Regions from separate parts of the Oceanobacillus luteolus genome, predicted to be linked through region 1. Evidence: predicted binding sites of a transcription regulator. Region 1 holds the regulator's gene; each other region holds the start of a gene.

Region 1 (11,251 bases):
GGAAAGGTCACACCTGTTCCCATACCGAACACAGCAGTTAAGCTTTCCAGCGCCGATGGTAGTTGAGACTTTGTCTCTGCAAGAGTAGGACGTTGCCAGGCAATTGAAATATAAACAGATTATCAATACGATAATCTGTTTTTTTTATTTACCTCATATTGTCTAATTATTGAAGGAAAATCATATGTATTAATAGAACTATAAAGTTAGATATTTCTTCCAGTCACATTCAGTACATGTGACTTTCTTTATCGATTTTATTTTTAGGTTTATACCGATGGTGAATGAGGGAAATGTATAGGCTAGAAAAAAATGTAGATAGAAAAGAGGAAGAGCAATGGAATTATTTTTATATGATTTAATGGGGGAAAACTTCCTTGTAATTGTCACAAGGTTATTGGTCGCCCTATTACTGTCAGGTATTATAGGTTTTGAACGTGAGTGGAATAACCACTCGGCTGGCTTCCGCACGCATATACTAGTGGGAGTCGGTGCGTGCCTTATGATGCAGTTATCATTATTTGGTTTTATCGATTTTTTGGAACGGTACGATAATATTCGTTTTGATCCGGCTCGAATTCCGTCCTATGTCATCAGTGGAATCGGATTTTTAGGTGCTGGTACGATTATCGTCTATGGAGGAACGATTCGTGGATTAACTACGGCAGCTTCTATATGGGCTGTGGCGGGAATTGGTCTTGTAGTCGGTGCAGGGATGTATGGGCCTGCGATAGTAGCTACATTTATCATCCTACTAAGCTTAGTCGTACTGAATAATTTAGAAAAGTTATTGCCGTCTCAAAGAAAGTACACGATGCTCGAGATTGTAGTGGAACCGAATATAAAAGTTCATCAATTGATTGAAGCAACAGAGACTTTTGAAGTGAAGATCTTAGCGGTAGAAGTTGAGAAAATGGAGCGAGATCTACGGAAGATTTTTATTAAGATGAAAAACATTAAAAGCGATGAATTGATCATGTTACTTGAAAAGATATCAAAGGTGGAGGGAATCAATAACATAAGTCAACTAACGAGGTAAAATATAGGATAGGTGCTGAGTCTGGTTGTAAAAGCATCTATCCAACTCCTTTTATAAAGGTTCAGCTTTTTAAAGCATAACTTTCCTGCCCAATTATTATCTTTTTATCCCAATTCGTTTATTTTCATAAAAAATGTCAAGAATGTATTATTGGTAAACACTTTTCAACTTCGATTTTTTGGCGTATAATTAAATTATAGTCAAAGATAGTCAAAGTCAAAAGAAATCACAAACGTGCATGCGAATTGATTGAACAGACATCTTGAGCAAGACGTTCTTGTAAACTCTTTTGTTCAGGCATATTTCATTACATGGATGACGTGTAGGAAGAAGGGAGTTTTTAAAAATGAGCAACATTTCAGATGTGATTGAAGCTTACCTTAAGAAGGTGTTACATGCGACAGGGAATCATGCAATTGAAATTAAACGAAGTGAAATTGCCGATCAATTCCAATGTGTACCATCACAAATTAATTATGTCATTAATACGAGATTTACAACGGAGAAAGGGTATATAGTGGAAAGTAAGCGCGGGGGCGGTGGATACATCCGAATAATGAGGGTAAAGCATAAAGATAAAGCAGATTTAATCGAAGAAATTATAAAAATGATAAACCCTCACGTATCTCAACAAGCCGCTGTACATGTATTGGATCGGTTAAAGGAAGAGAAAATTATTACGAATCGTGAGGAGAAGCTTATTTTTAGTGCGATTGAACGATCGACTTTACCGTTTCCATTACCAGAACGTGATGAAATCCGTGCCCGAATTTTAACAGCAATGCTAAATACTTTAAAATATTACAGTTGACTCTTTGAGGAGGGGGAGAAGCGTGCGATGTCAAGAGTGTGAAGAACGACAAGCTACCGTTCACTTTAAACAAATTATTAACGGTGAGAAAAAGGAGTTCCACTTATGTGAGGTCTGTGCCCAAGAAAAGGGATACATGCAAATGCCGAATCAAGGTTCCAGCCTTCATGATTTATTGACCGGCTTGTTCAATTTTGATAGTGCTCCCTTAGGTGCCCAGACAGCTAGTACGCAACAATTAAAAGAATTGCAATGCCCTAGTTGTCAGTTAACCTTTTCTGCTTTTAAGGAGATGGGAAAGTTTGGCTGTGCAACGTGCTATGAAACTTTCTCTGGAAGAATTGATCCAATCATACGTCGAGTCCATGCAGGGAATGCGAAACATGCAGGGAAAATTCCTAAAAGAACAGGTGGCAGTATTCAAAAGAAACGTCAATTAGAGGAATATCGTGCTCAGCTGAAGAAATTAATAAGTGAGGAAGCGTTTGAGGATGCCGCTGTTCTAAGAGATAAAATAAAAGCATTAGAAAAAGAAGGACTAGACAAGAGGGAGGCAAGCGAAGAATGACGATGGAGCATTTTCTAAACGAAGCAATCAGTCCTTGGATGCGTGAAGAAGGTGCCGATAACGATATCGTTCTTAGCAGCCGTATTCGCTTGGCGCGGAACTTTGCAAACGTCACTTATCCGGTCCTCGGAAAAGAATCTGAACTAAAAAAAGTTCATGACTTTATGAAAGAGACGTATGATAAAACGTCATTCCAAGATTATAAGAACTTTCACTTTATCAATTTAAAAGACCTTTCGGAAATTCAAACGCAGATTCTTGTGGAAAAGCATTTGATCAGCCCTAATTTAGTCAGGTTTCCTGAGGCAGCAGTACTCATATCAGAGAATGAGCAAGTTTCGATTATGGTGAATGAGGAAGATCACCTTCGCATCCAGCTTTACTTGCCGGGAATGAAGCTTGCCGATGGTCTTGAAGAGGCGTTTGCTCTAGACGACTGGATAGAGGAAAGGATCGATTACGCCTTTGATGAGAAGTTTGGTTATTTAACGAGTTGTCCGACTAATGTCGGTACTGGGATGCGGGCGTCTGTGATGATGCACTTGCCAGCCCTTGTCATTACAAAACAATTGAACCGGATGATTCCTGCAATCAACCAGCTTGGTTTAGTAGTTCGGGGAATTTACGGGGAAGGCAGTGAGTCTCTAGGGAATATATTTCAAATTTCCAACCAAATCACCTTAGGTAAGTCAGAAAAGGATATCGTCCTTGATCTTGCAAGTGTAGTGAATCAACTGATTGAACAGGAGAGGCTTGCAAGAAATTATATTACGGAACAACTTGGAGTCAGCTTAGAAGACCGTGTTTTTAGATCGTATGGAATTCTTAAAAATGCACGGATCATTGAATCAAAGGAAGCATCGAAATGTATTTCTAATGTGCGCCTGGGCATAGACTTAGGTATTATTAAGAATACATCAAAGAATATTTTAAATGAACTCATGATTTTAACTCAACCAGGCTTCTTACAACATTATGCGAAAAGACGATTAACACCACGTGAACGTGATGTGTTTCGTGCTTCATTAATTAGGGAACGACTCGAAATGGAGAAATAGGAGGGACGCCATATGATGTTTGGACGATTTACGGAAAGAGCGCAAAAAGTGCTTGCGCTATCACAAGAAGAGGCAGTACGTCTCGGTCATAATAATATTGGAACAGAACATATCTTGTTAGGCCTAGTTCGCGAAGGAGAAGGTATTGCAGCTAAAGCATTACAATCATTAGGTGTACAGGTGGAGAAAATCCAAGAAGAAGTAGAGAAATTGATTGGGGTCGGCAAACAACCAATGCAATCCATTCACTACACTCCTCGTGCGAAAAAGGTAGTAGAGTTATCTCAAGATGAAGCGAGAAAACTTGGTCATTCCTATGTTGGAACAGAACATATTTTACTCGGACTTATCCGTGAAGGTGAAGGAGTAGCAGCCAGAGTTCTCAACAACCTCGGAATAAGCCTAAATAAAGCCCGTCAGCAAGTTTTAAAACTTCTTGGGAGTAATGAGTCTCAAGCAGGGAGAAGAGGCCGTACAGGGCAGCAATCTAACGCGAGTACGCCAACGTTGGATTCGTTAGCCAGAGATCTAACCGTTAGTGCGAAAGAAGGGAAAATTGACCCTGTTATTGGCCGTGCGAAGGAAATTGAACGTGTGATTCAAGTATTAAGCCGCCGAACAAAGAACAATCCAGTATTGATTGGGGAGCCTGGAGTTGGTAAAACAGCTGTAGCTGAAGGGCTGGCACAGCAGATTGTTGATAATGAAGTTCCAGAAACGTTAAGAGATAAACGTGTGATGACACTTGATATGGGCACAGTAGTTGCTGGTACAAAATATCGTGGTGAATTTGAGGATCGTTTAAAGAAAGTAATGGAGGAAATTCGTCAAGCGGGGAATATCATCCTTTTCATTGATGAGTTGCATACATTGATTGGTGCTGGTGGAGCAGAAGGCGCCATTGACGCATCCAATATTCTAAAACCTTCACTTGCTCGAGGAGAGCTGCAATGTATTGGAGCTACTACAATTGATGAGTATCGAAAGTACATTGAAAAGGATGCTGCCCTAGAACGCCGCTTCCAGCCGATTCAAGTAGATGAGCCGACGGTAGAAGAAACGGTTCAGATTCTGGAAGGTCTTCGTGATCGATACGAAGCACATCATCGAGTAACTATTACAGATGAGGCAATCGATGCCGCAGTTACTTTGTCTGACCGTTATATTACCGATCGTTTCTTACCGGATAAAGCAATTGATTTGATCGACGAAGCAGGTTCTAAAGTGCGTCTCCGCTCTTACACGATTCCACCGAACTTAAAAGAGTTGGAACAAAAACTTGAGGAAGTAAGAAAAGAGAAGGATGCGGCTGTACAGAGTCAAGAATTTGAGAAAGCAGCATCTTTACGAGACACCGAGCAGCGTTATCGTGAAGAATTGGAGAAAACCAAAAATGAATGGAAACAAAAACAAGGCCAAATGGACTCTGAGGTAACAGTTGAGGACATCGCGAGTGTCGTTTCCATCTGGACTGGTGTACCTGTCTCGAAATTGACGAAAGACGAAACTAATCGTCTCTTGAACATGGAAGAAATCCTCCATGAACGGGTGATTGGACAGGAAGAGGCAGTTAAAGCCATTTCTACTGCAATCCGTCGTGCCCGCTCTGGCTTGAAAGATCCTAAACGTCCGATCGGGTCATTCATTTTCCTAGGCCCTACAGGTGTAGGTAAAACAGAACTGGCAAGGGCGCTTGCCGAGGTTATGTTCGCTGATGAAGATGCCATGATACGTGTGGACATGTCCGAGTATATGGAAAGGCACTCTACTGCACGATTAGTCGGCTCACCTCCAGGTTATGTCGGGTATGATGAAGGTGGCCAATTGACGGAGAAAGTACGGAGAAAGCCATATTCGGTAGTTCTGCTTGATGAAGTGGAGAAGGCCCATCCAGAAGTATTCAATATTTTACTGCAAGTTTTGGAAGATGGACGTTTAACCGACTCTAAAGGCAGAACGGTCGATTTCCGAAACACAATTATTATAATGACTTCGAATGTTGGCGCGAGTGAATTGCGCAGAAATAAATTTGTTGGTTTCAACGTAGCTGATGAAAACCAACAGCATTCCGATATGAAATCAAAAGTAATGGATGAGTTGAAAAAAGCGTTCCGCCCAGAATTCTTAAACCGGATTGATGAGACAATCGTATTCCATTCCTTGGAGAAGAAGCATATGAAGGATATCGTGGTACTCATGCTTAAGGAATTGAAGGAGAGATTGGCAGATCAAGAAATTGAGCTCACGATGACAGATAAAGCAGTCGATAAAATTGCTAATGAAGGCTTTGACCCAGAGTATGGAGCTAGACCATTACGCCGTTCCATTCAGCAAAATATTGAAAATCTGCTTTCTGAAGAGTTATTAAAAGGAACGATTGAAAAAGGACAACAAGTAAAGATTGGTTTAAATAATAAAGGTGAATTTATCATCTTAAAGTAATCAACAAAAGCTAGAAGATTTATTTCTTCTAGCTTTTCCTGCAATTTTTCGTTTTTTGTGGCATAATTTAGGAAAAAAGTATCTAAATTGAAATTATTGTGTAACCTACAGAAGGTTAAAATCGTATACAATAAAGAAGGGACCGAATACGTTTGGCAAAGCGAAAGAATACATTTGTATGCCAGGACTGTGGCTACGAGTCACCGAAGTGGATGGGGAAATGTCCAGGCTGTGGTAATTGGAATACGATGGTTGAAGAAATTCAAGCATCTGCCCGTGGTGCCCGTCATGCTGGTGGTACGAGCCGCACAATCAGTAAACCAGAACGGATCACGCATCTTGAATCACAGAAAGAACCACGCATTACAACTGAGATGAGGGAATTTAACCGAGTGCTTGGTGGGGGAATCGTTCCAGGTTCACTTATATTAATTGGAGGAGACCCGGGAATCGGGAAGTCGACTTTGCTGTTGCAAATATCCGCTCAGCTTGCAAGGAAGCTTCGTGTCCTCTATATATCGGGAGAGGAATCAACGAGGCAGACGAAACTCCGTGCGGACCGTCTAGGTATTCAGGAAGAGGAACTCTATGTCCTCAGTGAAACAAATTTATATGATATTAGTCAGCAAATCGAGAAGCTGGAACCAGACCTTATCATCGTGGACTCTATTCAAACAATTTATCGTGAAGAAGTCACCAGTGCACCAGGTAGTGTCTCCCAGGTTCGGGAAAGTACCGGAGAATTGATGAAAATCGCAAAAACAAATAATATTGCTATTTTCATTGTTGGCCATGTGACAAAAGAGGGTGCGATTGCTGGTCCTAGGTTATTAGAGCATATGGTAGATACGGTTTTATATTTTGAAGGGGAACGCCATCATACGTATCGGATTTTACGCAGTGTTAAAAACCGTTTTGGAAGTACACATGAAATGGGTATTTTTGAAATGCGTGAGGAAGGACTGCGTGAGGTGATAAATGCCTCCGAAATATTTTTGGAAGAGCGGAAAGAAGGAACAGCCGGTTCCACAGTAGTTGCGTCCATGGAAGGGACTAGGCCAATCTTAGTTGAAATCCAAGCGTTGATTGCACCATCCAGTTTTGGAAATCCGAGGAGAATGGCTACTGGTATCGATTCAAACCGCGTGTCTTTAATAATGGCTGTATTGGAAAAACGAATGGGGTTCATGCTCCAGAACCAAGATGCTTATTTGAAGGTTGCAGGTGGAGTAAAACTAGACGAGCCGGCAATTGATTTAGCCATTGCACTTAGCATTGCATCCAGTTTTCGTGATCAGCCGACGGCATCGAAGGACATTTTTATTGGTGAGGTTGGGCTGACTGGAGAAATCAGAAGGGTATCCCGAATTGAACAACGGGTGCAAGAAGCGAGTAAGCTTGGTTTCGAGCGGGTTATTTGTCCAAAGAATAATTTGGAAGGCTGGACAATACCTAAAGACATTCAAGTGGTTGGTGTGTCGACTATTCAAGAAGCTTTTGAAGTGGGACTAGCAAGGTAATTTACACTTTTAATGAATTTTAAGGATTCGTCGTTATTCTATTCGTTAATGGTTATAAATAGTAAATAAAGGTAATAATAAACGTTAGGAGGTGAAAGTATGCTGAAAAAGGTTGTTCATATCTTTTTTATCGTCCTTGGTGGAACGATTGGGTATCTATATATTCCGGTTATCATAAATTTATTGAACCTAGATATGGACTTATTGAAAAATCCTTACCTTGGGATGGTTGTTGGGGCCCTTATTTTATTTTTACTCTCATACTTTATTGTTGATTATGTAGTGAATTTCTTCAAATGGATAGAAGAAGCTCTCATCAAACTACCTGCTATGGATTTGTTTTTTGGTAGTTTAGGGATGATCGTTGGACTTGTTATTTCTTACCTTGTTACGATGCCGCTACAAGATATCAACATTCAAGTAGTCTCTCAGGTGCTTCCAATCTTCATTACAATTATCCTAGGTTATTTAGGTTTTCGCGTAGGCTTCCGTCGTCGAGATGAGTTTTCCAATCTATTGCGGGCTGGTAAAAAAGAGAAGCCCAAAAATACAAATAGTGAAGATGCAGATGATGTGGTTCAAGATATACCGAAACCGAAGATTCTCGATACAAGTGTAATCATTGACGGCAGAATTGCCGATATTTGCAGTACGGGATTTTTAGAGGGGACACTGGTAATTCCTCAATTTGTTTTAGGTGAGTTGCAACATATCGCTGACTCCTCCGATGCATTGAAGAGGAACCGCGGCAGACGCGGGTTAGATGTCCTAAACCGTATTCAAAAGGAATTGCCGATTCAAGTAGAGATTTATGAAGGAGATTTTGAGGATATTGCTGAAGTAGACAGCAAGCTTATCAAACTCGCGAAGGTGACAAACGGAATCGTCGTTACAAATGATTTTAATTTAAACAAAGTATGTGATTTGCAGCGTGTGCCAGTTCTAAATATCAATGACTTGGCAAATGCGGTCAAACCTGTTGTCCTTCCTGGTGAAGAACTCGTAGTCCAAGTGATCAAGGACGGGAAAGAACAGAGACAGGGTATCGCATATTTGGATGATGGAACGATGATTGTTGTGGAAGAAGGTCGGGATTATATCGGCAAGACGATTGAGGTCATCATCACAAGTGTGCTGCAGACCTCAGCAGGCAGAATGATTTTTGCCAAACCAAAAACACTTGAAAAAGCACTGTAAAAAAGGTATAACTTATTATGGATAAGAGTTTAAAAGTGATAACACAAATTGTTATCACTTTTCTTGCATCAATCAACACAAAATCCAGTCGAGAGTAAAGCATTTCTGCTGGGTGGGCTGTTAATGTATAATTTAAGGCTATTTTTAGAAAAGAGGGGAAGCATCATGACGAATGAGGTTCGTGTTCGCTATGCACCAAGCCCGACAGGTCATTTGCATATTGGAAACGCTAGAACAGCATTATTTAATTACTTATTTGCCAAACATTACGGTGGAGACTTTATTATCCGTACAGAGGATACAGATGAAAAACGTAATGTTGAAGGTGGCGAAGAAAGCCAACTTCAATACCTGAAATGGCTGGGAATTGAATGGGAAGAAGGCCCAGATGTCGGTGGAGACTATGGTCCATACCGTCAGACAGAGCGTCTGGATATTTATCAAAAATATGTGGACGAGCTACTTGAGCGTGGGCTTGCTTATAAATGTTATATGACGGAAGAAGAACTGGAAAATGAACGTGAGGAACAAAAAGCAAAAGGCCAGGTTCCGAAGTATTCTGGTGCACATCGTGATTTGACGGAAGAGCAAATCGCAGCTTTTGAAGCGGAAGGAAGATTGCCTAGTATTCGTTTCCGTGTTCCGGATGATGTTACGTATACATTCAATGATCTTGTGCGGAAAGATATTACGTTTGAATCCAGTGACTTTGGTGACTGGGTCATTGTAAAGAAAAATGGCATCCCAACATATAACTTTGCGGTTGCTATTGATGATCATCTTATGAATATCACTCATGTTCTTCGGGGGGAAGAGCATATTTCAAATACACCAAAACAAATGATGATTTATGAAGCGTTTGGATGGACGCCGCCGAAGTATGGTCATATGACACTCATCTTAAATGAAAACCGTAAGAAATTAAGTAAGCGGGATGAACATATTCTGCAATTCATTGAGCAATACCGTAATCTTGGTTATTTGCCAGAAGCGATGTTCAACTTCATCAGTTTACTTGGTTGGTCTCCAGTTGGTGAAGAAGAGATTTTCGATAAAGCAACATTGATTGAGATTTTTGATCCAGAGAGATTATCCACATCTCCAGCAATCTTCGATCAGCAAAAATTAAAATGGATGAACAATGAGTATATTAAAAACTCAGAGTTGGATAAGGTCATTGACCTGGCTATGCCGTATTTAATTAAAGCTGGGAAGCTCTCAGAAGATATGGATGAAGAGCAAAGAAACTGGGCTGAAAAAGTCATTTCACTCTATCGCGAGCAGCTGCGCTATGGTGAAGAAATAATTGAATTGACGGAACTGTTCTTTACAGACGATATCACGTATGACGAAGCGGCTACGAATGTGTTGGAGGAAGAGCAGGTGCCGGAAGTCCTTTCGACTTTCAGAGATAAGTTAAGTCAATTGGATGATTTTACAGCTGATGAAATCAAGGCTCAAACAAAAGCAACTCAAAAAGAAACTGGCCATAAAGGTAAAAAATTATTCATGCCTATCCGTGTCGCAACGACCGGTCAAACACATGGCCCCGAACTGCCACTGGCAATTGAGCTTTTAGGTAAAGACGTCGTCATTACACGTCTTGATAAAGTGTTACAGGAGTTATCTTCAAACTAAAAAAACTTCTTTGATACGCTTACGCATAAGGCTTCACAAAATTTAAAAACTGTAATATAGTAATAATAAATATTGGAACGTTGAAGAGGAAAAGTAGGAAGTCTTTCGTTTATACAGAGAGAATCACCTTGGCTGCGAGTGATTTTAAGCGAAATTTCCGAAGTGCCCCTCGGAGTCTATCATGGAAACCTTAGTACATGATAGCGGTCCTCTACCGTTAACAAGAGCACGAGTTGGAAGGAAGTATATGTTTCTTTCAAACAGAGTGGAACCGCGCAAGGAAAATGCGTCTCTGTATTTGCAGAGGCGCATTTTTTTGTTGTTTTTTTGGGCAACTTGGAACGATCCTAAGAAAGGTGGTAACGGGTAATGGGTATTTTTAAACGCATGAAGGAAGATATGGATGTTGTGTTTGAACAGGACCCTGCTGCACGAACATATTTTGAGGTTTTCTTAACATATTCAGGCCTCCATGCTGTATGGTTTCACCGGATAGCCCATGCGTTTTATAATAAAAGATTATTTTTCCTCGCACGAGTCATTTCACAGGTTAGCCGATTCTTCACCGGAATTGAAATACATCCAGGTGCAAAGATAGGTAGACGGTTGTTCATTGACCATGGTATGGGCGTCGTGATCGGGGAGACATGTGAAATTGGTGATAATGTAACCATTTATCAGGGTGTGACCCTCGGTGGAACAGGAAAGGAAAAAGGCAAGCGACACCCGACGGTAAAAGATAATGCACTTATTTCTACAGGAGCAAAAGTATTAGGTTCCATCACCATTGGAGAAAATGCTAAAGTCGGGGGAGGCTCAGTTGTCCTTAAAGATGTTCCGGCAAACTCAACAGTCGTTGGGATTCCTGGAAAGGTTATTGTGCAAGATGGTGTGAGGGTGAAAGATTTAGATCATCATAAGTTGCCGGATCCAGTAGCTGATAAAATGAAGGAAATGCAAGAACAAATAGATGCACTT
Region 2 (11,251 bases), on a different contig from region 1:
CAAGCAGTAGACGGCTGGGAATTTTTAGATGAGGCTAAATCATATGCTACAGAAGAATTGGAAATGGTCGATACATCAAAAGATGATATTGCATTTTTACCGTATACGTCCGGCACAACGGGGAATCCAAAGGGGGTCGTCCATACCCACGCTTGGGGATATGCCCACTTAAAAACTGCTCCTGAAAATTGGCTTGGAGTGGAAGAGGACGATTTAGTTTGGGCCACAGCCGGTCCAGGTTGGCAAAAATGGATTTGGAGCCCATTTCTATCGGTGTTGGGGTCGGGTGCCACAGGCTTTATTTATAGTGGAAGATTTGATCCAGAAAAATACTTACAACTCTTAGACGAACATGAGATTAATACACTTTGTTGTACACCAACGGAATATCGCCTGATGGCCAAGGTTGAGCATTTGGAAGATTATAAGCTCACTAACCTGAAAAGTGCTGTATCTGCAGGTGAACCGCTCAACGTGGAAGTGATCAATATATTCCGTAAGTATTTCGATATTACTGTACGAGACGGTTACGGACAAACCGAAAACACCTTGTTACTTGGAATAACAAAGGATATGGAAGTGAAACCAGGATCAATGGGTAAACCGACTCCAGGCAATGCGGTGGAAATTATCGATGAAGATGGGAACCCAGTTGCAGTAAATGAAATTGGGGATATTGCTCTTCCACTTGATAGTCCTGCGTTATTCCGTGAATATTATAAGGATAAGGAGCGGACGAAAGCCTCTCGCCGTGGCTCCTATTATATTACGGGGGACCAAGCACGCAAGGATGAGGATGGCTACTTCTGGTTTGAAGGCCGTAGAGACGACATTATTATTAGCTCAGGTTACACGATTGGGCCATTTGAAGTGGAAGACGCCCTCGTTAAGCATCCATACGTTCAAGAATGTGCAGTTGTAGCAAGTCCACATGAAGAACGAGGCAGTATAGTCAAAGCATTTGTCGTCTTGAAACAAAATGTCGATAAAAATGACCCTAACTTGATTAAACAGTTGCAGGATCATGTTAAAGAACAAACTGCACCATATAAATATCCGAGAGAAATTGAATTTATAGACCATTTACCAAAAACGACTTCTGGTAAAATTAGAAGAATCGAATTGCGTCAGCGTGAGTTGCAGAAAAATAAATAAAGGAAAAGCCGCTTATGTATGATAGACATAAGCGGCTTTTTTGTTTTTATATCTTATTCTTTGGGTATCCTAATAATAGAAAAACTTGAAGTGAGGGATTATGATGGATTCAAAAGACCGTATCAAACAGTTGATAAACGAGTTGACAGAGGAAGAAGCTGTAAGAGTCCTAAATTTCGCGTCGGAAGTAAAGGAAGCTAAAGAGAAAGAGATTGAGGAAGTTGCCCCTGTAGCATTTTGGGATAATGACGATAAAGTATGGAACGAAATCAGCAGATGAAAGTAAAGCATTCATCTGCTTTTTGTTGCGTTATCACGGCATTTGCCTAAAATAATTTAAAAAATCTAGGTAAAAGACTTGAAAGTCAAAGATAGTCAGAGTATAATAAAATTAAAGTCAAAGATAGTCAAAGTCAAATTGATAAATAAATATCAAGGAGGAATGTAAGATGAAATGTCAACATTGTGGTGAAAATAATGCGACCATTAATGCAGCAGTACATGTAAATGGTCAGCGGATGGAAATGCATCTTTGTAACTCCTGTTTAAATGAAATACAAAATAATATGATGAATCATGCGAATGATTTCTTTTCTAACTTTAATCAAGGATCAACTCCTTTTGAAAATAATCAATTCTTCCAACAAGGAGGCTCTGGCCGCCAAGCTGGAACCCGTACGAAGCAACGTGCAAACAAAGGCAAGGGATTGCTTGACCAATTAGGAAAGAACTTAACAGATTCTGCTCGAGCAGGAGAAATCGATCCGATTATTGGACGAGATCAAGAAATTAAAAGAGTAATTGAAACATTAAATAGAAGAAGTAAAAATAACCCAGTACTCATTGGGGAACCTGGTGTAGGTAAAACTGCAATCGCAGAAGGATTGGCACTTAAAATTGTCGAAGGTTCTGTACCATCAAAATTGCTTTCTAAAGAAGTGTATTTACTGGATGTAGCATCGTTAGTTGCTAACACAGGAATCCGAGGTCAGTTCGAGGAACGTATGAAAAAGCTGATCGCAGAGCTTCAGGAAAGAAAAGATGTCATCCTATTCATTGATGAGATCCATTTAATTGTCGGTGCTGGATCTACAGAAGGTTCTCAGATGGATGCAGGAAATATTTTAAAACCTGCACTTGCACGTGGTGAATTGCAATTGATCGGTGCTACGACTTTAAAAGAATATCGACAAATTGAAAAAGACCCAGCATTGGAACGCCGTCTACAACCAATTACTGTGAAAGAGCCGACAATTGAGCATACAATTGAGATTTTAAACGGTATTAAAGATCGCTACGAGCAATTCCATGAAGTGAACTATTCGGATGAAGTGGTTGAGTCGTTTGTAACATTATCAAATCGTTATATCCAAGATCGCTTCTTGCCTGATAAGGCGATAGACTTGATGGATGAGGTAGGATCACGCCTTAACTTGAAGAATTCACAACAAGATTCAACATCGCTTAAGAATCGACTAGATGAGATTGTGAAAGAAAAGCAGGAAGCTGCTGAACGTGAAGATTATGAACTTGCAGCAAATCTTCGTTACCAAGAAATTCAACTGCAAAAACAATTGGAAAAAGCGGATGACAGTGAAAAAGTGACGGATGTCTCTGTTCATGATGTTGAATTGATTGTTGAAGAAAAAACTGGTATTCCAGTAACGAAAATGCAAGCTGAAGAACAAAAACAAATGAAGAACTTAGCCGAAAACTTACGCGGTAAAGTTATTGGACAAGATGAAGCCGTTGATAAAGTTGCAAAAGCAATCCGCCGTAGCCGTGCAGGATTGAAGTCAAAAGAACGACCAATCGGTTCTTTCTTATTCGTCGGTCCAACTGGAGTTGGTAAAACGGAACTGACTAAAGTACTTGCAGAAGAATTATTCGGTAAACGTGATGCATATGTACGCCTCGATATGAGTGAATATATGGAGAAACATTCTGTATCTAAAATTATTGGTTCTCCTCCGGGATATGTTGGTCATGAAGAGGCTGGCCAATTAACCGAGAAAATACGCCGAAACCCATACTCCATCATCTTATTGGATGAAATTGAAAAAGCTCATCCTGATGTACAGAACATGTTCCTGCAAATTATGGAAGACGGTCATTTGACCGACTCACAGGGAAGAACAGTAAGCTTTAAAGAGTCTGTCATCATTATGACAAGTAACGCAGGAACGGGTACGAAGCGTGTGAATGTCGGTTTCAGTCAAACCCATGATGCTGTTTCAACACTAGAGAATTTAAGTGACTATTTCAAACCAGAGTTCTTAAACCGCTTTGATGCCATTGTAGAATTTAATGAGTTATCAAAAGAAAATCTATTGACTATCGTAGACTTGATGCTTAATGAACTACAAGAAGCTATCGAAGAAAATGATATTGAAATCATGATCACAGACGCTGCTAAACAACGACTAGTTGACCTTGGATATGATCCGCGCTTTGGTGCAAGACCATTACGCCGGGTAATCCAAGATAAAATCGAGGACCAGCTCACAGATCTAATTCTTGAGTCAGACTCTGTTGAGAAAGTCCAAGTAGACGTCGAAGAAGAAGAGATTGTTGTTAAACAAGTTTAAATCATAAACCGTCTGCAATATTGCAGACGGTTTTTTTTATGTTCATAAGCTTAGTTTTTTCGTACAAAATATAAAGAGTGAAACTAAAACGTGCTTTGACTGCCTAAATGAATTGGGTTCTTTCATCATTGGTCACTCATCGGTGCTCTAACCGCCCGAATGTAATGATTTCCCTGCTCTTCGGTCACTCATCGGTGCTCTAACTGCCCGAATGTGATGAATTCCCTGCTCTTCGGCCACTCATCGGTGCTCTAACCGCCCGAATGTGATGATTTCCCTGCTCTTCAGTCACTCATCTAGGCTCTAACCGCCCGAATGTGATGAATTCCCTGCTCTTCGGTCACTCATCGGTGCTCTAACCGCCCGAATGTGATGATTTCCCTGCTCTTCAGTCACTCATTGGTGCTCTAACCGCCCGAATGTAACGAACTACTTCCTTCTCGGTCGGTCATCAGTACGATGAAGACCTATATAAGTCCTGCTTCATCATTTTCGGTTGGTAAATGATAATCAATCATGTACATAAATACATCAAACAAAGGGTGTAACGTATGAAGAAGTTAATTCAGCTACTCATAATCATTTTAATCGTCATTCCGCACGTCACCTATACTTCAGCCAGTTCTCCCATGCGTGTCCACTTTATCGACGTTGGCCAGGGGGATAGTATGTTGATTGAAACACCTGAAGATAAGACGATTTTAATTGATGGGGGAGAGCCGAAAGAGGGGAAGCGGCTTGTAAAGTATCTAAAAAAACATGGTATAAAAACAATTGATTTGATGATAGCGACCCACCCGGATTTCGATCATATTGGTGGACTTATTGAAGTAATGAAGCATTTCCCTGTAAGTAAAGTATTGGAAAATGGAGAAATACGTCCAACTAATACGTATGCAAAGTATCGTTTGCAACTCTTTAAAGATGATATTCCAATCAAAATCGCGAAAGAGAACGAGAAAATCTCTGTAGAAGAAGAGGTCGAGCTTCATGTCCTTCATGCAGCTCAGAAGAATGCAGAGAATCCAAATGAATCGGCAATTGTCTTAAAGCTGACATATCATTCAATAGATTTCTTATTAATGAGTGATGTTGGTGCTGAGCAGGAGAAGGTGATTGCTGATAAATATAGTATTGAATCAGAAGTTTTAAAAGTAGCCCATCACGGATCAAGCTCCAGCAGCACGCTAGATTTTTTGAAACAGGCCAACCCTGAAGTTTCGATTATTACCTACAGTGTTGTAAATGATTATGGTCATCCTGTAAAACGCGTCATCAACAATTTATTAAAACTGGAGAGTCAAATTTTTTCTACTGCAGCCTATGGCAATATTATCGTGGAAACGGATGGAAATGATTATATTGTAGTTCCAGATATGCAACCGGTGGAAAGGCTCATTGAGCGATTAAATAAATAGAAATAATAGAAGTCAGCGGACAGCTGGCTTTTTTTACTTTTTCATTTGAATTCTAAAAATATAAACAAAAATATTCAGAAAACTATTGACAAAAATTCGTTTCAGTTATATGGTTAATTACATAAGTAACTAACCAATGAACGCAGGAGGTTGCAGATGAAAATTAAATTAGACGACACCAAACCGATCTTCCTCCAAATCAAAGAAATGCTTGAGGATTCAATTATTAGCAATACATTGAAGGAAGGAGATAGGGTGCCTTCAACAAATGAATTAGCAGCACATTATAAAATCAATCCGGCAACTGCTGCGAAGGGAATAAATGAATTGGTGGCAGAAGAAATTTTATATAAAAGAAGGGGTGTAGGAATGTTCGTTGCAGAGAATGCACGGAATATACTATTGGAGAAACATCAAGCCAATTTTTACGAGGAATATATCCGGCCACTGAAGCAAGCCGCACAGAAGCTGGATATCGATAAAGATGAATTATTGAAAATGTTACAACGGGAGGATAGCTGATGAAAATTGAAGTGAAAGAGTTAACGAAACGATATGGGGAAAAAGAAGCCTTGTCAAATCTTTCATTCACCTTAAATGAACCGAAAATTTATGGCTTATTGGGCAGAAATGGTGCAGGTAAAACAACTTTTATGGAAATATTAGCTGGACAAATTACGGCTACGAAGGGTGAGGTTCTAATCGATGGTGTCCGTCCGTTTGATAATCAACGGTTGATTGAATCCATTTGCCTTATCAAAGAGGGGAATAACTTCAAGAAGGATCTGAAAATCAAACACGTATTAAAAATCTATTCCTATTTTTATCCCACTTGGGATCAGGAACTTGCGGATAAATTAATTGATGAATATGGACTTGATAGGAATGCAAAAATAAAAACACTATCTAAAGGGATGGAATCTGCACTTGGAATCTCGGTCGGTTTGGCTAGTAAAGCACCTATCACTATTTTTGATGAACCGTATATTGGTCTGGATGCACCTTCACGTAAGAAATTCTATGAAATATTGCTTGAGGAGTTTCAGAATGAAAAACGAACAATTATCTTTTCTACGCATTTGATAGATGAAGTCAGTCTGTTGTTTGAGGAAGTGTTGATTATCCGGGAAGGGAAACTCGTTCTTCAGGAGGAGACGGATTCTCTAAGGCAAAGCATTATTTCTGTTTCAGGGCCTGTGGATGCAGTAAAGACGTATATTGAAAATAAAGAAACACTTGAGATAAAACAATTGGCGGGAATGATGAATGCTTATGTTTACGGAGAGAAGGAAGAGGCATTAGAGTATGGATTAGATGTAGAAGGTGTGCCGATACAGGAGTTAATGATCCATTTGACGGAAAGAAAGCGGGGGGCATAAAATGACGAGACAAGTGAAGGGATTGCTATTCTTTTTCTTATCTGACCTAAGACATTCGTTTACAATTTTTTGGTCGATTCTTCTGATTGCTTTAGCTCTTTCATTGGGGATAGCGTATTTACTGTTGGATGTGCAGGATGGTGTGTTCTTTTTTGGATTTCCTTTTGCAACATACATTAATGTCGGGATAGTCGGCTTTCTAATCGTGAAGGATTATATTCCTTTTTCGTTGAAGCTGGGAGCAGTCCGGAAAAATATTTTTGCTGCAGCTGGTGTATTATTTGTTTTGTATGGATTTATCATGGCCATGATTTCTAGTACCCTTCATTTCATCATTAATCTGATTATAGAAGCAGTTGGATTGCATTCATTCATGTTTTTGCATCCAGCACAATTAATTGGAAGTGATACATGGCTGACAAGAATTGCCGTAGATACGGTAATGATGTTTGGTGTTTTTGCTCTATTCTTTCTATTGGCCCTGTTGTTTTACCGTGGTGGCCTAATTATTGGTGGCAGTGTTGTCGGACTGATTGGCGTCACTTTACTATTTGGTATCGCGCAAGGATGGCTGTTTGAATTCTTTCTCAACTTGTACCACACCATTGATTATGTTTTCTTCGCTCAGGTATTTGGTATCAGTATACTGATTTATGGATTGACCTATTTTTTAGTGAGAGGGATAACGACAGTAAAGGCTTAATAAAAAACAGGAAGATGTACTCTTCCTGTTTTTTGTGGATTAAAGATATATGGATTTATCCCGCATGTTCTTTCGTACGGAATATATAAATACTCAGTAATAGTAGAATGAGACATGCAATAACCGTTGTCACAGCCGATCCAATTAAAGAGCTTGATATTTCACCGGTGTGTAGAAACTCAAATGAATGATTGGAAATATTAGAAGGGCTGTAGCTTAACTTTTCTCCAAACAGGCTTGATCCAACGCTTATTAAAATTATGGTTGCTATTGTACTGAATGTGACAAGACCAGATGATTTGAAGATTGTATTATAAAAAATGGATACGGTCAGTACGAGTGTCAGCCAAAGCCCATATAATGCTGTCATTACAAGAAAATCACCGATGGGGATGGTATCATATAAAATGCCGATATAATACCAAGCGAACAGCATTGCTAACACATAAGATGCTATAATGAGGACGAGAAGTGCTGCCCATTTACTAAGGATATATGCTGGGTAGGCTACTGGTTTTACAAGTATCAATTCAGCAATTCCGGATTTTCGTTCTCCTGCAATTGTTCCCATGGAGATAAGAGCAATAATTAAAACACCTAGGCTGCTAAGTTGACTGATGCTCATTTGAATTGCATCAATTCCAGTGAATTCTGGCATTTGGAATACAGCACCTTCAGGTAATCCGCCTACCTTATCGAGAATTTGCGGAAGGTAATAATTCATCACTGGGTCCATGACAGCGATGAGGATGAGTACGAGAGGCACCCAAATCCATTTCCGATCACGGAAGTGTCCAACCATTTCATTTTTGAAAAGAGTTTTCCATTGTCTCATTTCTTCACCGCCTTCATGAACATTTCTTCAAGTGAAGCTCGATTGAGATGAAATTCAACGAGTGGCCAATTTTCCTCTGTGGCTGCTTTGAGAACTTCGTATCTAACTTTACTGATATCTGCTGCCGGAATTTTAATTGTATTGCGATCGAGATAACTGGAAGTTCCACTTGGTAAAGCTCGTAATTTCTCCAAATACTGTTCTGGATTATCTTGAAATTCGAGTTCTATAACCGAAGTTTGATATTTCTTCCGTAACTCGAGAATGGAGCCAGCTTCAATGATTTCCCCTTTATGCAGCAGTAGAAGGTCATCACATACCTCTTCGGCATCATTTAAAATATGAGTTGAGAAGAGGATGGTCATTTCTTCCTTTAACTTTTCAAGTAATGTCAATACTTCTCTTCTTCCAATCGGATCCAATGACGAAACTGGTTCGTCGAGTAAAAGTAATTTTGGGGAATGAATAATTGCTTGGGCAATTCCAAGACGTTGCTTCATTCCACCAGAATATCCACCGATAGGTTTATTCCATGCATCTTTGATTCCTACTTCTTCCACAAGCTTTTCTGCCCGCTCTTCTGCTTCTTTCTTCGATAAATATGCGAGTTCTCCGCTGAATATCAGAAATTCCTTCGCTGTCATCCAACTTGGGAAGACGGGATATTGTGGCAGATAACCAATAAATTTCCGTAAATCTGCGTTAGCCGGCTGACCAGAAAATCGAATCTTGCCCTCCGTTGGCTTTAATAATCCGGCAAGTATTCGTAAAATCGTTGTTTTTCCGGCTCCATTCGGTCCAATTAAAGCGATGCATTTACCTGAAGTAAGGGAAAAATCCACCCCTCGTACAGCAGTATAATCTTTATACGTTTTCTTTAAAGATGTGGCGGAAAGCAGGTTCATGGATTATCTTCTCCTTCCGAAAATAAAGTAGAGAATCGGTCCGATAATATTTATGAACACGATGACTACAAACCAAACCCAGCGGTTACCCCGGACATTTTCTCCTTGCTTTGCCCAATCGAGAATACCGACAATCAGTAAAATCCCTTGTATAAAAAATAATGGTAATATTAATTGCCAATTAATAGCTAAAGATTCCATGTTAGTTCCCTCCAATTGATTAGCTTAATAAAACAGGAATAAGAAATGCGAGACCAAGAATGATGATTAGGATAATCCATCCATGTGGCCGTGCCATATTTATAGTCCAGCCAATTCCGAATCTCTTTTCAAGGAAGACTGCCGGGTCCTCCTTGTTGAAATAAAATACTCCAAGTTTCCAATAGCGATCGTCATCGCGATTAATTTGTGTACCACCAGGTCCGGTAACATGATAGAGTCGGCTTCCACCTTGCCCAAGTTTGAAGCTGAGATAGATGGCATAGATGATGATAGCTATGTTGAAAATTAGTGAGATGGTAACTACCAGTTTTTTATTGACTGGATGGAACATCGCTATCTGGACAAATGTAAGTAATGCAATGATGCCATTCCCGGTGATGATGAGAAATAGGGACCAACGTTTCCGGAAAATCGAATTTCGCTTCAATGACAGTTTCGGATTGGACTGGTCGATTTGTTGTTTTGCAAGTTGTATCATGCTGTTTGAAAATATAAAGACTCCAATCAGAAAAAATTGGAATGCAGGCACCATAAGAATAGAAAGATAGGATTTTTCTGCTGATCTTGTCACTTCACCAGAAAAGCTATATTGCATTGGTATTTGATCCGGCAGCAAATGGTAATTGATTATACTATAAATAATCAGTCCAACCGTAAGGAAGAGAGAAATAAGGAACCATAAGTTGGAGTAGGTCAGTTTCTCTTTTCGGAAAGCGGTACTAATGACGACCTCTTGTGTTTCATCGGCACTCCATGCACTTGCTACTTTAATTTTCTTCATTCTTTTGTGGAAGATAAGGTAAATGATAGCAGTTACGATAAAGTAGAAAAGTATGGTGATAGTCAGCAGAATAGTTGCCTGAGCTTCATCGGCCCCCATACTTAAGAATAAAAAAAGTAGGGTGAGCAAAAGTGCAAGCAGGCTTGTCGATTGCACGTATTTTTTCCTGAGACGCTTTAGTAATGGGCTATGATAAACTTCTTCCGGAATCGTAACTCCGAAACTTTCTGTTCTTCTAGTCCAGTAAGGGATAAATATAGTTGCAAGATAACTGGGAATGAGGATCAGCAGTGCGATCAAGGGAAACCAATTATTCATGTTGTTCACCTTCTTTATTTAAAATCTGTAAGTATATCTCATCGCTTAGTTCTTTAAACTCATCGATGGTGAGGTTATGACAAATGCTTGCTGCAAGCAGAGGTCTTAATTCTTCTTTGAGTGAGTTGATATAATTTTCGTCTGCTGGAAGGAATCCATCTGGGTGAATAATGACCCCGCGCTTTCTATGGATTTGGATGTATCCTTCCTGTTTTAATTGCTGGTAGACTTTGTTTACGGTATGAACATTTATGCCAATATCAGCGGCAAGGGAGCGGACAGATGGCAAATCATCCCCAGGCTGCAATTCTTTTCTGGCGATACCTTCAATAATTTGCTCTTTGAGCTGAATATAAATTGGTTTATCAGCGGCCATATCCATTTTGATAAACATAAACACACCTTCTTTCTATACAGGCAAGATGTTGTATTTGTTCTATTAGTAGTATAACAGACAAATTGTTGAAGTACAATAGGAAATTATGAGGCAATAGCATATTTCTTCAATAGAAAAAAACCAAAGCAATTCCTTATCAAAAGAATCACTTTGGTTTGTTAAGTTTTTATAGTTAATATTTAAAAGCTGATCGCACTAACTTATGAAACAACTTCTCCAGTCATAGGTGCTTCCACATGGGAGAACTGTTTATAAGAAAGGTAGTTTTCTTTCGTAATGACAAACAAATCATAGATTTCTTCTTCTGGATTGACCTTGGAAAAGACTCCAGGATAGGTTTCATTAGCCAATGCGATATAAGGGAGCTTCAACACTGCTTTCAATGAGCGGATGTTGGTCTTCCGTACTTTCATGAATATGCCATCAATCCCTTGGGTGAGGAATAATTCATCAAAGAACATATCTTTAGCCTGGCGGTTGTATCCTTTGCCAAAATAAGGTTTACCAATCCATGTAGCGAGAAATCCGTAATTTTCTTCAATATCGAACA
Region 3 (11,251 bases), on a different contig from region 1:
AAAACTAATAAGCAGGGTGAAGAGATTGAGAAAAAGTATAATTTTAATAGGCTTTATGGGGGTTGGCAAAACGACTATCGGACAAGAACTGGCCCGCAAGTTGCAATATGGCTTTATTGATACTGATGCTGAAATTGAAGTTAAATATGGTATGAAAACAGTGGATATCTTCAGCATCTACGGAGAAAAGGATTTCCGAAAAACTGAAAGAGAGATTGTGATGGAGACTTGTCAAATGGAAGGTAAAGTGATTTCTCTTGGTGGTGGTGCTTTCAAGCAGGAAGAAATTCGCCAAGCCTGTTTGGAGCATGGCATTGTTGTGTTTCTAGACATGACATGGGAATTCTGGAAAGAGAGAATTAGTATCCTCAGCCCTACGCGGCCGTTGTTGCAGGAAAAAAGCTTAGATGATATCGAGAAATTATTTAACGATCGTCAAGCAATCTATCAAGACCATCATATTCGTGTCCAAATTGATAACCTCGGAGTCGACCAGGCCGTTGAGGCAATTTATGATGAATTGAAACTGAGATAAAGTAATATACATAATTCAAGAAAAACTAATTTCCTTAACATTCATATTTCGCTTGTGAAAGTATTTTAGTATTTAACTTCAATCGCTGCATCATCTTTAAGAACCAACTGCAGTTTAGGGTTTATACTTCATTGCTTTTCTTTCCATTTTCTCGGTTCTACATTTCTATCAATAAGTAAAAAACTTAAGCTAGGGTTTTCTACACCCTAGCTTTTAGTTATTTTACCCTTAGTCGTTGCCCCGGTTGAATAGTATCACCTGTTAAACCGTTGAAATTCTTAATTGCGTCTACAGTTGTACCATAAAGTTGGGCAATTCCCCATAGTGTTTCACCGGATTGAACGGTATGGTAAACCGCACCAGTAACAATTAGTACTTGCCCGGGATATATTATATCATTAGTTAAATTGTTCAAGCTCTTTAGTTCAGAAACAGTAATATTATGGGCTTGAGCAATGCTCCATAATGTATCTCCTTCTTTAACGATGTACGTGTTTCCACCGCCTCCACCAGTTTTACGTCTTAAACCTAATGCTGACGCAATACCATTCGCATGCCCCAGCGCAATTCTGTTAAGGTAATCATCAGATTTTAATTTAGCTGCATCCCCAGCATTATCAATGAATCCATTTTCGGTTAATATCGCTGGCATTCTGCTTTCGCGAAGCACATGGAAGTTGGCCCGCTTTTTCCCCCTATTGTTAAAGTCCACCTGCTTCATGATCTCGGCATGAACACGATCTCGGTAGGTGATTGTTTGGCTGGATATACTTCCATTATAAATATAATCCTCATAACCAACGCCACCGCCAGCATTGATATGAATAGAAACAAAGTAATTTGCGCCCCAGCTGTTTGCATCATTTGTCCGATAGTTTAGAGAGCGTGTTTGATCACCGGTACGACTTAATCGAACGGAATGCCCTTCATAGTCTCTATAAAGGAAATCACGCGTTTTTAAGGCAATTGCTAATGTAACATTTTTTTCTTGTAGACCATTACCTTGAGCTCCTGAATCTGTTCCACCATGTCCTGGGTCTAGATAAATCTTTGCCATAAAAATCTCCTCCTACTAATATTCTTATTTAAAAAGTAGCTTGCCCGCTTGGACTAGCCACCTATTTAATCCGTTGATTTCGTGGTAAAACATCTCTTTAATGCTCACCGACCATGTTACATAGTTATTTATTATCCATGTCCAAGTACTGTGCTAATTTGGAGACACGTATTCTATATCATCAAAGAAACTTCTGATTTTTGTCATTGAATCATTGATGCCAAAATAAATAGCACCTCGTATGAGATGCTTTTCTTACTACCTATAGCTAAAATATGTAGCTCATCGGTTCCATCTATAGAGTTACAATCAATTGTATACACATCTAGAGAATGACAACAGTGGCCTAACGTAATTACATAAGAATTATAGTTCCCCAGACTTATCGAATGATAATGCAGCAAGAACGTTCCAATATGGAAATTTTTTTAAAGCAGAAGAAGGATTTGCACGAAGAAGGATAGAACTGTAAGAATAGAAGATATTACTTACGTGGTTAGTTGCTAAAAGAAAAAAGACAAGGGATGAAATTAGCTCCATGCCCTTGTCAATATCAATTTTATAAGCGCGCCCAGAGGGATTCGAACCCCCGACAAACCTGGTACCGGAAACCAGTGCTCTATCCAGCTGAGCTATGGGCACATGTATAAATTTCGAACGCAAATTATATTATAACGTTTATTTTGTAGACTTTCAAGCTTTTTTCCAAGTATACTAATATTAAAGGGAAACTTTTCATTAAATATGGATCGTTCCCTGTGAATTCCCGAACTACAGAATAAGGGTTTTGCTGATTGATTATCTCTCCCCTATTCAGTGGTGTGGGCGTTAACATAAGATACATTCCTTGTTTATAAAATTTAAAAACGGGAATGCTAGCATTTAGTCTGTTTTTTTTGGAACGCTTTCGTTTGACCTTTTTTGACCAATGTTATATGATGAATTTAGAAAGCGAACGATAACTATCTAAAACAAGGAGGATATGTTTATGAATTTAGTACCTACAGTAATTGAACAAACAAACCGTGGTGAACGCGCATATGATATTTATTCCAGATTATTAAAGGACCGTATCATTTTACTCGGAAGCGCTATCGACGATAACGTAGCAAACTCTATTGTTGCCCAGCTTCTATTCTTGGAGGCGGAGGATCCAGGTAAGGATATCTCCCTATACATCAACTCTCCTGGTGGATCCATCACTGCTGGAATGGCAATCTATGATACAATGAACTTCATTAAATCAGATGTATCCACTATTTGTATCGGTATGGCTGCTTCAATGGGTGCATTCCTGCTTGCAGCTGGAGAAAAAGGCAAACGCTTTGCACTTCCAAACAGTGAAATCATGATTCATCAACCGTTAGGTGGAGCTCAAGGTCAAGCAACTGATATTGAGATTCATGCAAAACGTATTATTGAAATCAAGAGACGCATGAATGAAATCTTAGCGGACAAAACAGGTCAACCACTTGAAGTAATTGAACGTGATACCGAGCGTGATAACTTCATGACAGCAGAACGCTCTGTAGAATATGGTTTGATTGATAAAATTCTTGAACGTAAAGCAGATGAAAGTAAATAATTTAGCAAATGAAAATCCCTTTCAATAGAAAGGGATTTTTTTATCTTTTATTTTTTTGTGACGAAGGATACTAAATGATTTAATGCAACCTCTTCATCTGGCCCATCAGCAATTATTTTGATTTCTTCTCCGTTCGCGATGGCTAGACTCATAAGTCCCATAATACTTTTCGCATTTACCTTCTTCCCATCTTTTTCTAAAAATAAATGCGAAGAATAACGGTTTGCCTCCTGTACAAATTGTGCAGCAGGTCTGGCCTGTAGACCTGAATCTAAGCCCACCTTCACTGAATTCTCTACCAACTCGACTCATCCTCCCTGAAGTTTAGAAAACGCTACCAATTTCTCTCTTTCCGTAAAAAAGTTAAGATTCATATAAGCCAATAGCTACATTTGTGGTTTGGATTCAACGGGAATCCAAACCACAGTTGCCTTAACGACTTACATGGCTGTAGCTTTTCATATTTATCTTTTATTGCTTAATATTATAATACAACGACTGATGTCATTTAAATTTTTTAATTATCTGTATTATATCATGAAATTCCGAGAAAGAGAATAGGATTTATTTATTTACAATAACTTCACCTTGGCGAATCTTATCCGCGAATTCATCGATTTTCTTTAATCGGTGATTCACACCGGATTTTGAAATCTTTCCGCTTTTGACAAGTTCACCTAGTTCTTTTAACGAAACATCCTCATTCTCCAACCGTAATACCGCGATTTCTTGCAGTTTTTCTGGTAATTGATCCAGTCCAACCGTCCTTTCAATCAATTTGATATTCTCAATCTGTCTAAAAGCCGCACCAATTGTTTTGTTTAGATTGGCAGTTTCGCAATTGACCAAGCGGTTCACAGAATTGCGCATATCCCGGACAATACGGACATCTTCAAACTTAAATAACGCATTATGGGCACCAATAACACCGAGAAACTCAGTTATCTTTTCCGCTTCTTTAATATATACGATATGCCCATGCTTTCTTTCCAATGTTTTTGATTTCAACCCAAATGTATTTAATAGTTCGCAGAGCGAAGTATTATGCTCCTCATGAAAGTTATAAATCTCAAGATGGTAAGAGGAGGTTTCTGGATTATTGACTGATCCACCAGCTAAAAACGCTCCTCGTAAATAAGCACGTTTCAATTGCTCATCTTCAAAGATTGCCGGCGAAATGGTTCGATTTATCTCCAGGTGCTCCTTCATGATCCCTAAATCCTTCAGTGTATTCCGCACCTGTTCTTTCAGTCTGACGATATAGATATTATTCTTTTTCAGTTTCATTTTCTTCCGTACAAGTACTTCAATTGGAACTTGATAATTATTTTTGACCAGCGTGTAAATTCTTCTCGCAATCGCTGCATTTTCTGTTTGTACATCAAGGGAATAGCGTTGTCTCGAAATGGAAATTACACCATTCATACGGATTAATGCGGCAAGCTCCGCCTTCTGGATTGGTTCATCTGTTTCAATTGTCGTCAGTTCTTTTTTTATTTGTGCAGCAAAGGACATCGCGTTTCCCCCTCCTTTACTTTGTTAATAAGGAATAAAGCAGCTTTGCTATTTTATCCGTATCGTGGCGGACAGTCGGATACTGTTTATCAACAATATCTTCCTCCACGACATCCAGACCTAGTGAAACTAGTTTTTCAATGTCATAAATTACTGGCTCTGCATTTTCTTCCGCATATTTTTCCAGAACATTTCCTTTAATCGGTTCATTATGTACGATTATTGTCTGAACAATGCCTCGACCTATATGCCGAATGATTGCTTCAACATGATCGCTAGCTGTAAAACCAGTCGTCTCACCGGGTTGAGTCATCAGATTACAGACGTACACAATTTTTGCACTGGTCATCTCCAAGGCTTCTTGGACGCTTGGTACAATCAGATTTGGCATGATACTAGTATAAAGGCTTCCTGGTCCAATAACGACCAAATCCGCATCTATGATCGCCTGCACAGCATGGCTGAATGGCTTAGCTGGTTCTGGACTTAAAAATACGCGATCAATTTTCTTACGTGAAAGGGGAATATTGGATTCTCCGGAAATGATTGTGCCATCTTCCATTTTAGCATGAAGAGAAAGATTTTCAGTGGAAATAGGATAAATCGTACCTTTTACGTTTAAAACACGGGAAATCTCTTTTACACCATCATAAAAGTCCCCTGTTACGGATGTCATTGCAGCAAGCAACAGATTTCCAAGGGAGTGCCCCGACAATCCATTCCCTACTTCAAATCGGTGTTGAAACAGTTCAATCAGCATTGGTTCGGCATCAGACAACGCGGCGATTACATTACGGATATCTCCAGGCGCAGGTATGGCCATTTCATTCCGTAATCTACCGGTGCTCCCTCCGTCATCTGCCACAGTCACAACTGCAATTAAATCGATTGGTAAGTTTTTAAGGCCACGGAGAAGGACAGGCATTCCTGTCCCCCCTCCAATGGCGACCACTTTAGGTAGCTTCTTTTTACTCATCCATTAACTTCCCTTTCTCTTATCAATATCGCGATGGCTGATATGGGTAATATAATTTGTAGATAATTCCTTGGCAAAGTGTTCAGCTAGAGCAACGGAGCGATGTTGTCCCCCAGTACATCCAATCGCAATAACGAGTTGAGATTTTCCTTCTTTCTTATATTGAGGAAGCATGAATTCTAATAAATCCATCACCTTATCTATGAATTTTTGTGTGTCCGACCATTTAAATACATAAGAAGAGACTTCTTGATTCAGTCCTGTCAATGGTTGAAGATGACCAACATAATGAGGGTTAGGCAGGAAACGCACATCAAAAACCAAATCCGCATCAATTGGTATTCCATATTTAAATCCGAAAGAAACCATATTAACCGAAAATATTTCTTGATCGTCTTCTGAATATATTTTTAAGATTTTATCTCGGAGTTCCCTTGGTTTGAGGTCTGTAGTATCAATAATCCGTTGCGCTCTTCCTCTTAACTCATCCAAAATTTCCCGTTCTTGTTTGATGCCGGTAAGGGGAAGTCCACCAACAGCTAATGGATGTGAACGTCTGGTTTCTTTGTAACGGCTGACAAGTGAGGTATCTTTGGCATCCAAAAACAGAATGTGTTCTTTGATCCAGTCTTCTTCACCTAATTTATCCAACGCTTCGAACAACGTATCAAAGAATTCTCGTCCGCGTAGATCCATCACTAAAGCAACTTTTGTAATGTTATTAGTGGAGTCCTTCATCAATTCGAGAAATTTAGGAAGCAGAGTCGGCGGCAGGTTATCTACACAATAAAACCCTAGATCCTCAAAGCTCTGAACGGCTACTGTTTTACCTGCTCCAGACATTCCCGTAATAATGACCAAACTCGTCTCCTTATTCAGTTCTTGTTCCATCTCTGTCATTTGTATCGCTCTCCTTTAGAGGAACTGTATTGTATCTATTCTACTCCTTATCATTACTATGCAGCATGAAAAGAGTTTTAACTATATTTATTAAATTTTACTGGAGATATAACAATATTATATGCAGTAAAATTGTTGCAGCGAAAAAGTTATCTTTGCTTTACTCTATTATACAACGAATCTCCATGATTCAACAATATTTCTTGATTTTCTCGATGATTACCCAAGATATGATGAGGAGGGGTCGAAAACGAAAAAAATGCACAGGTATCACAACCTGTGCACAAAAACTAATTTATTTATTAAAAGGGGGTCAATTAGTTATTTATAGTGTACCCAATTAATGTTGCGAACTCATTACAACAGCGTTAAGAAGTAATGACTTTTCGTAAATAATTATCAGGATTTAGTCGTATCGATTGTTTCAGGCAAACTTTCAACATAACTTATTGCCTCTTCTGCTGCGATACTGCCGTCTCCTGTAGCTGTCACTATTTGTCGTAATTTCTTATCACGAATATCCCCAGCCGCGAAAACTCCCGGAACTTTTGTTGCCATATTCTCATCTGTAAGGATATATCCCTCGTCGTTTGTGATGCCAAGTGATTGGAAAGGCTCGCTTAATGGTACAGTTCCGATGTAAATGAACACACCATCTGCCGAAAAGTCAGACTCTTCACCCGTTTTGCGATTTTCCAATGTAACACTCGACACTTTTCCGTCTGTCCCGTTGATTTCTTTTACAACCGTATCCCAAATAAAGTCGATCTTATCATTTTTGAATGCTCGATCCTGAAGAATCTTTTGTGCTCTTAATTCATCACGACGGTGAATGATTGTCACTTTGCTCGCAAACTTCGTAAGGTACATTCCTTCTTCAACCGCTGAATCCCCACCACCGACTACGACAAGATGTCTTTCTTTAAAGAAAGCTCCGTCACATACAGCACAGTAAGAAACTCCACGTCCAGATAATTCTTCCTCACCTGGGATGCCGATTTTTTTATATTCCGCACCCGTTGCAATGATCAATGCTTTTGTTTTGTATTCTTTGTTACTCGTTACAATCGTTTTGTAGTCACCATTGTCGATGACTTCTTTAATATCGCCATAAGCATATTCTGCTCCGAACTTTTTTGCATGTTCAAACATTTTATTGGATAAATCCGGACCTAGAACATGATCAAATCCCGGATAGTTTTCCACGTCTTCTGTGTTTGCCATCTGCCCACCGGGTATTCCCCGTTCAATCATCAATGTATTCAGGTTTGCACGTGATGCATATACAGCTGCGGTCATTCCAGCCGGTCCAGCTCCAGCTATAATCACATCATACAGTTGTTCTTCAGACATATTTATCGCCTCTTTTTAATATTATTGTTCTCATTTTCATGATATCTATCAATAAAATACCACGTTCAGCAATATGCTCCAACGCGGCATCATACTCATATTCAGCTTATAATAATTTAATATTCGTCGTCTATTTATCTGCTCACGATTCCTGCCAAGGGGCTGAATGATTGTTGAGAGCACGATGCTTCATACACCCTTCCTCCCACGTATTCTTAGCAAGCTCTATTTTTTCTAGCTTGTAGGCAGAAATGCTGAACCATTTGAAGTAAGATAAATGACCCCGAGCCATACTTCGATTTATCCTTCTGAAGCGCTGATAAGCTGCTTGGTAATTTCCTGTTTTTGCGAAAAGTACTGCAAGCCTAATCTGCTGATCCGTATGCAATGGATAAACATTTAATAGCTCGTTGATCTTCGCTTGACAAGCTTCGTGTTCATCCATCTCAAAATAAAATAGCGCCAAGTTAATTGTACTATGCAAGGTCTGATCTGTTTCTTCCAATGTTTTCTGTTCTAATGCAATCGCCTTTTGTTTGTTGCCTGTATAAAATAAAGCTTGGGCATAATCATGTTTGACAAGGAGATGGTCTGGAAATAGGACTAGCATTTCTTCAATTAACGGCATAGCCTTTTCCCATTCTTCATTTTCAATCAGATAGAAGAGTGTTTCTTGGTATTTTAATAAATCGTCTTCTTCCTCAAATACCCAATCGTCCTCATCATCTTCTTCCATCTCGAAACTGACCATTTCCAGAAGCATATATGCCTCTTCACTAAAATCTCCATCTGGTTCTTTATCCAAATAAAGTTCTGCATACTTCAAGGAATCGTTTAAAAGACCGAGATGAGCATAGTTGTTCGCCAATAAATAATAACAATCATTATAATCATCAGTCTGCAGTACATTATTCAACAATTGGTTTGCAGCATGATATTTGCCGATCTCCGTATACACAATAGAAAGTTGGCAATTATATAAAGGATTTTTCGGATCTGATTCGATTGCTTTTTTCAACCATCTTAAAGAGAGTTCAAATTTTTGCTTTTGAAACGCCTCTACACCTTTTGTGAAATAAAATTCGCCATCCGGGATGAATGGAAGCAGATTATTCACATTCTTTCTCTGTTTATTCATAAGTTTACTCCTAAAATTGACATATGTTCCTAGTATAACATATTTCCCGGTATAGGCGAATGCAGCATATTAAATTGCTGGAAAAAGGGTTGAAGAATCAATTTGCTTGTTTAAATCTTGGCAAATGTATTTTTCATGCTTCAGACATATTCAATTTCTCTGCCATAAAATCGACCACGGCATCTTTCTCTGCTTTGACCTTATCGATTTCGAAAAACCACATACCTGTCCTGCGTTATTCCTCCACCAATTATAACGAGATCGAATTCATTTGTTTCCATTTCAGTTCGAATATGCTCTCTTGAAAAGCTGGATAATTGTTTCAATCCCCCTACTACCCCTTCTATAAGTTCATTATTATAAAACTGTACCCGTATGACGCAAGATTTAGACTAGAGAATACGGTGTCGTTATAATAAGGAATAGAATGCAAAAAAAGCAGGGCATGACGCTGCCCTGCTTTGATGTTGTTCCCATATTAATGTTTTTGACCGTTGCCCTACCATCTTCATACTAATAAAGTTGTCTGTATACCGGAATTTGCATAGTCTAGTCTTGGTAAACATCGATTTTAATCTTTTTCGAAATCTATATGATTCTCTTTCCGCTTCTCTATTTCCTCTTTCGTATAAATGATTCGCATCGGATTTCCGCCTACAAATGCACCGGCGGGAACGTTCTTGTGTACAAGAGTTCCGGCGGATACGGTTGCGCCATCGCCGATTGTGACTCCAGGTAAAATGGTAGAATTCGCACCAATCAGCACTTCATCGCCAATAATCACTTCTCCAAGCCGATACTCTTTAATTAAGTATTCATGGGCAAGAATGGTTGTATTGTATCCGATAATGCTATTCGCACCTACTTTTATTTTTTCCGGAAACATCACATCCGGCATGACCATCAGTGCAAAAGCGGCTTCTTTCCCGACTTCCATCCGCAGAAATGTGCGATACATCCAATTTTTCATGGAAAGAAAAGGGGTATAACGCGCCAACTGAATGACAATAAAATTTTTGACAACCTTTAGGAATGGAACTGTTTTATATATTTGCCAAAGTGAATTGGAATTTTCAACAAAGTATCGCTTTGTTTTCCGCATGTATTATTCACCTACAATACGTAAAAGGTCTGTCATTTCTTCCAGCATATAAGTTGGTTTATAAGCGAGTAATCTTTCTTTCCCCTTTTGTGACCAGCTAACTGCAGCCGTTCTTACTCCAGCATGGTTACCTGCTTCAATATCATGGGAATTGTCGCCAACCATAATTGTCGAAGAACCTTCAGCTCCAAGCAGCTCCATTGCTTTTAATACCGGTTCTGGATGTGGTTTCGGATGTGTAACATCATCTAGTGATATGATGGCATCAAAGTAATCCACAAGGCCTGTTTTTTCCAGACCCTTTCGAACACCTGAAGCCATTTTCGTTGAAACGATACCAAGCTTTATATCCATATCTTTCAATTCCTCAAGTGTTTCAGCCACTTTCGGAAAGGCTGTTACATATTGATCATGCACTTCAAAATTATGAGTTCTGTATGTAGCAACCATCTCTTCTACCCGTGCTGGGTCAATCTTTCTGAATGTCTCAATGAGAGGCGGCCCATTGAATTCAATAATTTCTTCATCGGTAAAATCCAATTGAAATCGTTCGAAGGTATGTTTGAATGATGCGACGATCAATGCATTCGTATCAATTAACGTTCCATCTAAATCAAAGAGTATGGTATGAGTGTTCATGTTGTTTTCTTTCCTTTCTAAGCTCTAGTTGATTCCATATAAAAGCAATCACCATCGTTAATATTATTGCTGTAACCAATCGGATGACCAAGAGTGGCCATACTGATATACCGAGCGGAATAAATACTAAAGTATCTTCGACTACCGCGTGACAGGCAACAAGAAAAATCAATGCTAGATGCATGTCTTTATTTGAAACCCCATCATCTTTTTTCGCCTGGATCATCAATCCTGCTCCAAAAGCAAGCCCGATCGTCAGACCAGCAGTCATCGTCATGGAAGTGTTGCGATGCATTCCAAGCAACTTCAAAAATGGTGCAAGCCAGCCCGAGAACACTTCAAGCCAACCTTTTTCCCGCAAATATTGCATAACGATCATTAGCGGAATGACAATGAGTGCAAGCTGAATAATGGCAACCACAGCTGTCTGCATGGCCAACATTGCTATTTC

The links. Region 1 encodes CtsR, which represses protease genes until heat stress. Its sites were predicted from a motif close to ATGGTCAATAAAGGTCAAACA; they were not measured.
Region 2: the regulator CtsR is predicted to act here: its motif matches at 1,549-1,569, upstream of ACFSBH_RS06440 (ATP-dependent Clp protease ATP-binding subunit).
Region 3: the regulator CtsR is predicted to act here: its motif matches at 2,501-2,521, upstream of clpP (ATP-dependent Clp endopeptidase proteolytic subunit ClpP).

What each region holds. Positions count from the first base shown of each region.
Region 1 is NZ_JBHUDE010000160.1:46,731-57,981, reverse strand. It holds partial or broken rRNA gene rrf (5S ribosomal RNA) at 1-101, shown strand; gene ACFSBH_RS18640 (MgtC/SapB family protein) at 338-1,039, shown strand; gene ACFSBH_RS18635 (CtsR family transcriptional regulator) at 1,386-1,850, shown strand; gene ACFSBH_RS18630 (UvrB/UvrC motif-containing protein) at 1,873-2,418, shown strand; gene ACFSBH_RS18625 (protein arginine kinase) at 2,415-3,476, shown strand; gene clpC (ATP-dependent protease ATP-binding subunit ClpC) at 3,489-5,918, shown strand; gene radA (DNA repair protein RadA) at 6,071-7,438, shown strand; gene ACFSBH_RS18610 (PIN/TRAM domain-containing protein) at 7,538-8,635, shown strand; gene gltX (glutamate--tRNA ligase) at 8,801-10,273, shown strand; T-box leader at 10,345-10,570, shown strand; gene cysE (serine O-acetyltransferase) at 10,643-11,251, shown strand, end outside.
Region 2 is NZ_JBHUDE010000033.1:21,830-33,080, reverse strand. It holds gene mbcS (acyl-CoA synthetase MbcS) at 1-1,155, shown strand, start outside; gene ACFSBH_RS06445 (hypothetical protein) at 1,259-1,435, shown strand; gene ACFSBH_RS06440 (ATP-dependent Clp protease ATP-binding subunit) at 1,605-3,743, shown strand; gene ACFSBH_RS06435 (ComEC/Rec2 family competence protein) at 4,295-5,161, shown strand; gene ACFSBH_RS06430 (GntR family transcriptional regulator) at 5,318-5,683, shown strand; gene ACFSBH_RS06425 (ABC transporter ATP-binding protein) at 5,683-6,540, shown strand; gene ACFSBH_RS06420 (hypothetical protein) at 6,542-7,243, shown strand; gene ACFSBH_RS06415 (ABC transporter permease) at 7,299-8,078, opposite strand; gene ACFSBH_RS06410 (ABC transporter ATP-binding protein) at 8,075-8,983, opposite strand; gene ACFSBH_RS06405 (PLD nuclease N-terminal domain-containing protein) at 8,987-9,184, opposite strand; gene ACFSBH_RS06400 (DUF1648 domain-containing protein) at 9,204-10,304, opposite strand; gene ACFSBH_RS06395 (GntR family transcriptional regulator) at 10,297-10,698, opposite strand; gene ACFSBH_RS06390 (GNAT family N-acetyltransferase) at 10,902-11,251, opposite strand, start outside.
Region 3 is NZ_JBHUDE010000043.1:19,794-31,044, reverse strand. It holds gene ACFSBH_RS09325 (ribonuclease HI family protein) at 1-8, shown strand, start outside; gene ACFSBH_RS09320 (shikimate kinase) at 56-535, shown strand; gene ACFSBH_RS09315 (N-acetylmuramoyl-L-alanine amidase) at 753-1,592, opposite strand; tRNA gene ACFSBH_RS09310 (tRNA-Arg) at 2,159-2,234, opposite strand; gene clpP (ATP-dependent Clp endopeptidase proteolytic subunit ClpP) at 2,581-3,177, shown strand; gene ACFSBH_RS09300 (HPr family phosphocarrier protein) at 3,225-3,479, opposite strand; gene whiA (DNA-binding protein WhiA) at 3,742-4,692, opposite strand; gene ACFSBH_RS09290 (gluconeogenesis factor YvcK family protein) at 4,709-5,668, opposite strand; gene rapZ (RNase adapter RapZ) at 5,672-6,559, opposite strand; gene trxB (thioredoxin-disulfide reductase) at 6,968-7,921, opposite strand; gene ACFSBH_RS09275 (tetratricopeptide repeat protein) at 8,064-9,059, opposite strand; gene ACFSBH_RS09270 (acyltransferase) at 9,631-10,161, opposite strand; gene ppaX (pyrophosphatase PpaX) at 10,165-10,800, opposite strand; gene ACFSBH_RS09260 (nucleoside recognition domain-containing protein) at 10,775-11,251, opposite strand, start outside.